Regions from separate parts of the Streptomyces sp. NPDC001194 genome, predicted to be linked through region 1. Evidence: riboswitches for the same ligand, from Rfam matches in the RefSeq annotation. Region 1 holds a riboswitch; each other region holds the start of a gene.
The links. A riboswitch is a leader RNA that binds a small molecule or an ion and turns the genes downstream of it on or off. The one in region 1 is predicted to bind cobalamin.

Region 1 (2,193 bases):
GGCTCCGGCATGTCCTCGTGGAACTCCCGCATGATCTCCCCGAACCGCCGCATTCCGGAGCGGGGCATCGTCGTCCAGTACACCTTCGATGCCGACTCGGTCATCTCCAGCGCCGCCATCGTGATGCGGTGCGCCTGGATGTGGTCGGGATGGCCGTAGAAGCCGTTCTCGTCGTAGGTGACGACCACATCGGGCCGGTAGTGGCGCATCAGCTCCGCGAGCCGGGCGGCGCCCTCCTCCACGGGGGTCTGCCAGAAGGATCCGGGGGCGTCGTTGCTCGGCCAGCCCATCATCCCGGAGTCGGCATAGTCCAGCATCTCCAGATCGCTGATCTTCAGGACGTCACAGCTCGCCTCGAGTTCCCGTCGGCGCATCGAGGCGACGGCCGCCGGATCGTGCCCGGGATCACCCGGCTTGGTACCCCCCGGTCCGTCACCGCAGCGGCCGTCGGTACATGTCACGAGAACCGTGCGGATGCCCTCCGCCGCGTACCGCGCGAGGACCCCTCCGGTTCCGGTGGCCTCGTCGTCGGGGTGGGCGTGCACTGCCATGAGCGTCAAAGGCCGGTCAGCCATGAAAAATCCTCCTGCGGAAGTACGTCAGGGCCCGCCGGTACGTCACCGGCCCCCCTCCTGGTGCAACAGTGCCAGCCGGACCGGCTGTTCCCGCAACGGCCGATCGGCCCGCGATGGCCCGTGGGCCCCTGCGCCGCACGAAGACGCCCCTGGTCAGGCCGGTCACCGGCGCGAGTAGGGTGGCCGGTGCAGCTGGTGCGCCCCGTCCGCCAGGCGGGATGCGTCGCAAGAGGGAACCCGGTGGGAATCCGGGACTGCCCCGCAGCGGTGAGCGGGAACGACCGCCGTCATACGCACTGGACCGGACCGGTCCGGGAAGCGACGGCCAGTAGGGGTCTCGTACGACGAGACGTGCCCGCGAGTCCGAAGACCTGCCCGCTGCCCGCACGCCGAAGCCGTCGTGCGGGGTCCCGGCGAGACCGCCCGGGGCCTTCCCGCCGCAACTCGCGAAGGAGAGTTGACATGGCCGATCTGACCACCACCGCAGGGCGCCGCCGCAAGCAGCCGGGTGACTCCCGGGTGACGCTCGCCCACATCATGAGCGAGCACGACACCAACCTCTACGGCACCATCCACGGCGGCGTGGTGATGAAGCTCATCGACGACGCGGCCGCCGCCGCGGCCGGCCGCCATGCCGACGGCCCCGCGGTGACCGTGGCCGTGGACCGCATGTCCTTCCTCGCTCCGGTACGCGCCGGGGACCTGCTCCGTGCCGACGCCGAGCTGGAACGGGCGGGCCGCACCTCGATGACGGTCGCCGTGAGCGTCCGGGCCGAGCGATGGAACGCCTCGGGCCCGACCAGCGAGGTCGCCACGGCCCGGCTCACCTTCGTCGCGATAGACGCCGAGGGCCGAACGCGCCCCGTCCCGGCCCTGGAGGCGTCCGCGTCCCCGGCCTCGCCCGTGGACGTGCCCGCCGCGCCCTGAGCACAGCCCTGAGCCCGTCGGGCCCCGCCCCGCGGGGCGGGGCCCGACAGGTCCTCTAGGGACTCCAGGGCGCCTCGGGGGCCACGCCGGGGCGTTCGCGCCAGAAGGCTCCGGACGCGGCGCGGCGCAGCAGCATCAGCACCACTCCGGCGCCGGCCAGGAAGAGCGCGATGACCAGCGGGGCGCCCAACCCGAACCAGGCGGTCGCGCTGGAGGCGTTGTCCGGATCGGCCATGTCGGCGACGGACTCGACCAGCAGCCAGATCAGCAGCGCCGAGCCGAGCAGGGGGCCCGCACCGAGCAGCAGGAAGGGGCCCGGCCCCCGCATCAGCCGTCGCCGGTACCAGACGGCGCAGGCGATGCCGGTGAGGGCGTAGTAGAAGGCGATGAGCAGCGACAGGGCGGTGAGGGAGTCCGCGAGGGCGTTCTCGCTGATCCGGTGGATGACGACGTACCAGACGGTCGCGGTGCCGGTGACCCACCAGGTGCTGGTGCTCGGTGTGCCCCGGCGGGCGTCGATGTGGGCGAACCCGTCGGGCAGTGCCCGGCGGCGGGCCATGGACAGTGCGGTACGGGAGGCCGGGATGATGGTCGTCTGCGTCGAGGCGAGGGCGGAGGTGGCGACGGCCAGGAGCAGGATCCAGTCCCAGCCGCCGAGCACCTCACGGGCGAGCGCGGCGAAGACGTCCTC
Region 2 (2,193 bases), on a different contig from region 1:
TCCACAGCAGGGCCCGCTCCCCGCCCCGGACCGCTGCCAGGTTCACGTCGGCGTCGAGCGAGGTGACGTCCCCGCGTCCGTCGTCGAGGGCGAACAGGAAGCGTCCGGACAGCCCGGCCGCCGCCCCGCTCGCGCACAGCAGCCGGTCCAGCTCCGCGACCCACGGCGCCACATCGGGCAGACCGCTCCGGTCCAGGCCGGTCAGCGGCGAGGCGACGATGTTGCGGACCCGCTCGTGGGTGGGTGCGGGCAGCAGCCCGGCGCGTACGAGCACGCCCTGCAGCTCGCCCCCGCAGCTCGCGCCGAGCCCGCGCAGCTGCGCGTTGCCCCGCGAGGTGAGGTCGATGCGGCCGTCGCCGAGCCGGTCCGCCGCGTCGGCCAGCAGCAGGGCCGCGTCCGCGTCGAGCATTCCGCCGGGTATCCGGATCCGGGCCAGGTACCCGTCGTCCGCCGCGTGCAGCCGCAGCGCACCGGGGCAGGCGTCACCGCGGTCACGTATGACCGGTTCGTCCCGCGGTGCGGCGGAAGGGGGCTGGGGCGGCATGGCGGCGAGCATACCCACGATTGACCTGCCCCGGCCTGTGTCCGTCACCACCCGCCCCGTGCGCCCCGCCCTCCGCCCGACCTGCCCCGATCCGCTCCCCGGGCGCGGCCACCCCCACTCCCGGCCCGCGAGAAGGCCACCTAAGATGACCACCGGCGGAGCCACGTGGCCCGCTGGGAGGAAGCCCGGTGCGAATCCGGCGCGGTCCCGCCACTGTGAACCCCGCGGAGCGATCCGCCGGGTGAGTCAGGAACTCCCGCTGTCCTCACTGCCCGGGGCGCGGAAACCCCGAGGAAGGCATGCCGCCGCATGATCCTGCTGCTGTCGACGTCCGACACCGATCTGCTCAGCGCCCGCGCCGCGGACGGCCCCGTGCCGTACCGGTTCGCGAACCCCTCCCGCCTTCCCCTCGACGACCTCCCCGCCCTGCTCGACGGCGTCGACCTGGTCGTCGTACGCCTCCTGGGCGGCCTGCGCGCCTGGCAGGACGGGCTCGACCTGCTCCTGGCGCCGGACCAGACCCGCCCGGTGGTCGTCCTCACCGGCGAACAGGCCCCGGACGCCCAGCTGATGGAGGCCTCGACGGTCCCGATCGGCATCGCGGCCGAGGCGCACGGCTACCTCGCCCACGGCGGCCCCGCCAACCTGGACCAGCTGGCGCGCTTCCTCTCCGACACCGTGCTGCTCACCGGACACGGCTTCGAGCCGCCGGCCGCGGCGCCCACCTGGGGCCCGCTGGAGCGCACCCCGGTGCGCCCGTACGGCCCGCGCATCGCGGTGCTGTACTACCGCGCCCACCAGATGAGCGGCAACACCGCCTTCGTGCACGCGCTGTGCGACGCGATCGTGGAGGCCGGCGGGACGCCCGTCCCGCTGTACGTGTCCTCCCTGCGCGCGCCCGAGCCGGAGCTCATCGCGCGGCTGGAGTCGGCGGACGCGATCGTCACCACGGTGCTCGCGGCCGGCGGCACCAAGCCCGCGACGGCCTCGGCCGGCGGCGACGACGAGTCCTGGGACGCGGGCGCGCTCGCCGGGCTCGGCGTGCCGATCCTGCAGGCCCTGTGCCTGACCGGCTCGCGCAGCGCCTGGGAGGAGAACGACGAGGGCCTCTCCCCGCTCGACGCCGCGACGCAGGTCGCCGTGCCCGAGTTCGACGGCCGCCTGATCACCGTCCCGTTCTCCTTCAAGGAGCTCGACGAGGACGGCCTGCCCGCGTACGTGGCCGACCCCGAGCGCGCCGCCCGCGTGGCCGGCATCGCCGTCCGGCACGCCCGGCTGCGGCACATCGAGCGCCGCGACAAGAAGGTCGCGCTCGTCCTCTCGGCGTACCCCACCAAGCACTCCCGCATCGGCAACGCGGTCGGCCTGGACACCCCGGCCAGCGCCGTGGAGCTGCTGCGCACCCTCATCGCGGGCGGATACGACTTCGGCCCCGTCGAGGACGTCCCGGGCCTGGTCTCGGGCGACGGCGACGAGCTGATCCGCGCCCTGATCGAGGCCGGCGGCCACGACCAGGACTGGCTGACCGAGGAGCAGCTGGCCCGCAACCCGGTCCGCATCCCGGCCGCCGACTACAAGCGGTGGTTCGCCGAGCTCCCCGCCGAGCTGCGCGACAGCGTGGAGGAGCACTGGGGCGAGGCCCCGGGCAA
Region 3 (2,193 bases), on a different contig from region 1:
GCCGGCGACCACGTGGGCAAGACGATGGCGCGGTGCACGGGCCGCGAGGTGCTGACCGAGGTGCTGGGACACCTGCGGCTCGCCCAGAGCGGGCAGATCCTGGAGTCGTCCGTCGTACGGCCGGCCCTGATGCCGTACATCACCAGCCAGTTCCTCGTCCGCAAGGCCGGCGACCGGCCCGACGTCGTCCCCGAGGGATCCACCAACCTGGCCTTCATCGGCCAGTACGCCGAAGTACCCGACGATGTGGTGTTCACCGTCGAGTACTCGGTCCGCACCGCCTGGACCGCCGTGGCCGGCCTGCTCCACCTCGACCGGCGGCCCCCGCCGGTCCACAAGGGAGCCCACGACCCGAAGGTCCTGCTCGAAGCCCTGCACACGATGCACCGCCGCTGACTCCGGCGCCTCGAGACGGCTGACGGCCCACGCGCCACCGGCAGGGCGTCTCACCTTTTCGTCCGAATGACGGACACGGCTCGCCGGTGGGAGACCGCGCGTCCTAGGGTGGCCGGTGCAGCTGGTTCGCCCCGTCCGCCAGGCGGGATGCGTCGTAAGAGGGAACCCGGTGGGAATCCGGGACTGCCCCGCAGCGGTGAGCGGGAACGACCGCCGTCATACGCACTGGGACCGGACAACGGTCCTGGGAAGCGACGGCCACTAGGTGCCCGCCGGGAGACCGGCAGGCGTGCCCGCGAGTCCGAAGACCTGCCCGTTGCCCGCACGCGGACGAATTCCGCATGCGGACATCCCGGTGACCTCGTGGGCGGGTCGGCGTACACAGCGAGCGGCACGTGCGGTGTTCCCTCCCGCGGCGTGGTCCGCGCGTTCTGTCGTCCCTTCGCGTCCGCGTCCCGTCGTCCGGGATGTTCTGGACACATCTCGCGAAGGAGAGTTCCGTGACAGCGAAGCCCGCAGCCGCGGCAGCACGAGCCACCGTGTACGGCTACCCCCGCCAGGGACGGGGCCGCGAACTGAAGAAGGCCGTCGAGGGCTACTGGAAGGGCCTCGTCACCGCCGACGCCCTCCGGGAGACCGCGGCCGGCCTGCGCCGTTCGAACTGGCAGCAGCTGGCCGACGCCGGCATCACCGAGGTGCCGACCGGTGACTTCTCGTACTACGACCACGTCCTGGACACCAGCGTCATGGTCGGCGCCGTCCCCGAGCGGCACCGCGCGGCGGTCGCCGCCGACGCCCTCGACGGCTACTTCGCGATGGCCCGAGGCACCCAGGACGCCGCCCCGCTCGAGATGACCAAGTGGTTCGACACCAACTACCACTACCTGGTCCCCGAGCTCGGCCCGGACACCGTCTTCACCGCCGATTCCACCCGGCAGGTCGCCGAGCTGGAGCAGGCCCTCGGGCTCGGGCACACGGCCCGCCCGGTCCTGGTCGGCCCCGTCACCTACCTGCTGCTGGCCAAGCCCGCCCCGGGCGTGGCCGCCGACTTCCAGCCGCTGACCCTGCTCGACCGGCTGCTGCCCGTCTACGCCCGGGTCCTGGCCGACCTGCGGGCCGCCGGCGCCGAGTGGGTGCAGCTGGACGAGCCCGCCCTGGTCCAGGACCGCACCCCGGCCGACCTGAACGCCGCCGCCCGCGCCTACCGCGAGCTCGGCGCGCCGACCGACCGCCCCAAGGTGCTCGTCGCCTCGTACTTCGACCGGCTCGGCGACGCCCTCCAGGTGCTGGCCGCGGCCCCCGTCGAAGGCCTCGCCCTCGACTTCACGGGCCGCGGCGCCGCGAACCTCGCCGACCTCGCCGCGGTCGGCGGACTGCCCGGCAAGCGGCTCGTCGCCGGCGTGGTCGACGGACGCAACATCTGGATCAACGACCACCAGAAGTCCCTGACCACCCTCGGCACCCTCCTGGGTCTCGCCGGCCGGGTGGACGTCGCGGCGTCCTGCTCGCTCCTGCACGTCCCACTCGACGCGAGTGCCGAACGCGACATCGATCCGCAGGTCCGGCGCTGGCTCGCCTTCGCCCGCCAGAAGACCGCCGAGATCGCCACCCTGGCCCGCGGACTCGCCAAGGGCACCGGCGCCATCGCGGCCGAACTCGCCGCCAACCGGGCCGACCTGGCCTCCCGCGCCGGCTCCGCCATCACCCACGACCCCGCCGTGCGCGCCCGTACCGCCGCGATCACCGACGCCGACGGACGGCGCTCTCAGCCCTACGCACAGCGGACCGCGGCCCAGC
Region 4 (2,193 bases), on a different contig from region 1:
GGGATCCGGAAGGCCCGCCACAGCTGCCGCCCGGCCACGCCGGCCGGACCGAGCAGCACGGCGAGGGTGGCGGCGGCGACCAGCGGCCCGCCGGGCCAGGGCGGCAGGCACACGGCGGTGACCGTCAGCCCGAGCCCCAGCAGGGCCTTCTCCAGCGGATGCCGGCGCCGCCACCGGCTGCCGTGCGCCGCCACGTCGATCGGCAGCACCGCCTACGACTCCGCGGCGGCCGTGCCGGGCGCCCCGGAGCCGTCCGGAGCACCCGCGGCGGCGGCGAGGGCGGCGCCCTGGCGGCGGCCCTTGCGGACGCCGAAGTAGTACGCGAGCACGCCCGCGCCCAAGGCCGCCTGGAGGGCGAACAGGGCCGACTCCACCTCCCCGGAGGGGGGTTCGTACAGCGGCGAGAACCAGGGCTCGTAGTCCGGCTTCAGCTCGGTGATGGCCGTCTCCGCCTGCGCGTCGGCGCCCGTGAACGGCTCCTCCTTGCCCTCGCCCATCCCGAGCGCGATCGGCAGCACGGCCAGCGCCGCCACCAGGAGCAGCAGCAGGCCGTTGATCTTCGTGTTCCGGCTCATGCCCATCAGACCGCCGCCTTCCGCTCGCCCTGCACGCCGCGCCCGCTCAGCTTCGCCACGCCCAGCCGGACCAGGTCCGACCTGCTCGACTGCATCAGCAGCCGCATCACGAGCACCGTCAGCAGCCCCTCGCTCACCGCGAGCGGGATCTGGGTCACGGCGAAGATGCCCCCGAACTTCGCGAGCGCGCCGAGGAACCCGGTTCCCGGGTCCGGGAAGGCCAGCGCCAGCTGTACGGAGGTCACGCAGTAGGTGACCAGGTCGGCGAAGAAGGCGCCGAAGAAGACGGTCACCATCAGCGGGACGCCGAAGCGCTTGAGCAGCAGGTAGACCCCGTACCCCGCCCACGGCCCGGCGATCGCCATCGAGAAGACGTTCGCGCCGAGGGTGGTCAGGCCGCCGTGCGCCAGCAGCAGCGCCTGGAAGAGCAGGGTGATCGTGCCGAGCACCGCCATGATCGGCGGCCGGAACAGGATCGCCCCGAGTCCGGTCCCCGTGGGGTGCGAGCAACTGCCCGTCACGGACGGGATCTTCAGCGCGGACAGGACGAAGGTGAATGCTCCGGACGCCCCGAGCAGCAGCGTGCTCTCCGGGTTCGCCTTCACCTCGCGGGTGAGGGCGCGGACGCCGTGGACGACGAACGGAGCGGACGCGGCGCCCCAGGCGACCGCGTGCAATGGGGGCAGGAACCCCTCGGCTATGTGCATGTGTGGGGAGACCTCTCCAGCACCTCGTGGATGGACAACGCGCCCCGGCCGGTCTCCTGGCTCACGGGTGCTGATGCCCTGGCCCCGCCTTCCCGGGCGGTGCGGAACATCCCGCGCCGCCCAGTGGCCTCCCGAAGGAATGGAGCCGGACTTCCCGTTCACAGTGGCGAGGGCCGCACCGGTTTCCCACCGGTTTCCCGAACACCAAGGCCAGCTGACCCTAGTCGGAGGGACGGACCTGTACCAACCCGGCCCGAACGCCCGGACGCCCGAACGGCTGCGGTCCGCTGGCGGCCCCGGCCGCCGCCGCGCAGGCTGGCGGCGTGCCCGCCGACTTCGACTACTCCGACCTGACCGCCGTCTACGTCAACTGCACCCTCAAGCGCTCGCCCGAGACCAGCAACACCGAGGGCCTGATCGACCGCAGCCGCGCCGTCATGGCGGCGGCCGGCGCCCGGACCTCGCTCATCCGCGCCGTCGACCACGACATCGCCACCGGTGTCTGGCCCGACATGACCGAGCACGGCTGGGAAAGCGACCAGTGGCCCGTCCTCTACAGCCAGATCATGGACGCCGACATCCTCGTACTGTGCGGCCCGATCTGGCTCGGCGACAACAGCTCCGTGATGAAGCAGGTCATCGAGCGGCTCTACGCCTGCTCCTCGATCCTGAACGAGCGGGGCCAGTACGCCTATTACGGCCGCGTCGGCGGAGCGCTCATCACCGGCAACGAGGACGGCGTGAAGCACTGCGCGATGAACGTCCTCTACAGCCTCCAGCACCTCGGCTACGCGATCCCGCCGCAGGCCGACGCCGGCTGGATCGGCGAGGCCGGGCCGGGTCCCTCGTACCTCGACCCCGGCTCGGGCGGCCCCGAGAACGACTTCACCAACCGGAACACCACCTTCATG

Region 2: another riboswitch for cobalamin. It lies ahead of cobN (cobaltochelatase subunit CobN); the one in region 1 lies ahead of ACFY1T_RS31810 (acyl-CoA thioesterase).
Region 3: another riboswitch for cobalamin. It lies ahead of metE (5-methyltetrahydropteroyltriglutamate--homocysteine S-methyltransferase); the one in region 1 lies ahead of ACFY1T_RS31810 (acyl-CoA thioesterase).
Region 4: another riboswitch for cobalamin. It lies ahead of ACFY1T_RS33080 (energy-coupling factor ABC transporter permease); the one in region 1 lies ahead of ACFY1T_RS31810 (acyl-CoA thioesterase).

What each region holds. Positions count from the first base shown of each region.
Region 1 covers NZ_JBIAXU010000023.1:56,419-58,611, forward strand. Annotated here, with positions in the region: gene ACFY1T_RS31805 (PIG-L family deacetylase) at 1-575, opposite strand, end outside; cobalamin riboswitch at 803-948, shown strand; gene ACFY1T_RS31810 (acyl-CoA thioesterase) at 1,038-1,502, shown strand; gene ACFY1T_RS31815 (APC family permease) at 1,558-2,193, opposite strand, start outside.
Region 2 covers NZ_JBIAXU010000010.1:200,336-202,528, forward strand. Annotated here, with positions in the region: gene cobG (precorrin-3B synthase) at 1-544, opposite strand, end outside; cobalamin riboswitch at 683-821, shown strand; gene cobN (cobaltochelatase subunit CobN) at 854-2,193, shown strand, end outside.
Region 3 covers NZ_JBIAXU010000007.1:66,063-68,255, forward strand. Annotated here, with positions in the region: gene ACFY1T_RS17645 (oleate hydratase) at 1-396, shown strand, start outside; cobalamin riboswitch at 552-707, shown strand; gene metE (5-methyltetrahydropteroyltriglutamate--homocysteine S-methyltransferase) at 897-2,193, shown strand, end outside.
Region 4 covers NZ_JBIAXU010000025.1:101,979-104,171, forward strand. Annotated here, with positions in the region: gene cbiQ (cobalt ECF transporter T component CbiQ) at 1-209, opposite strand, end outside; gene ACFY1T_RS33075 (energy-coupling factor ABC transporter substrate-binding protein) at 213-575, opposite strand; gene ACFY1T_RS33080 (energy-coupling factor ABC transporter permease) at 581-1,282, opposite strand; cobalamin riboswitch at 1,311-1,506, opposite strand; gene ACFY1T_RS33085 (flavodoxin family protein) at 1,606-2,193, shown strand, end outside.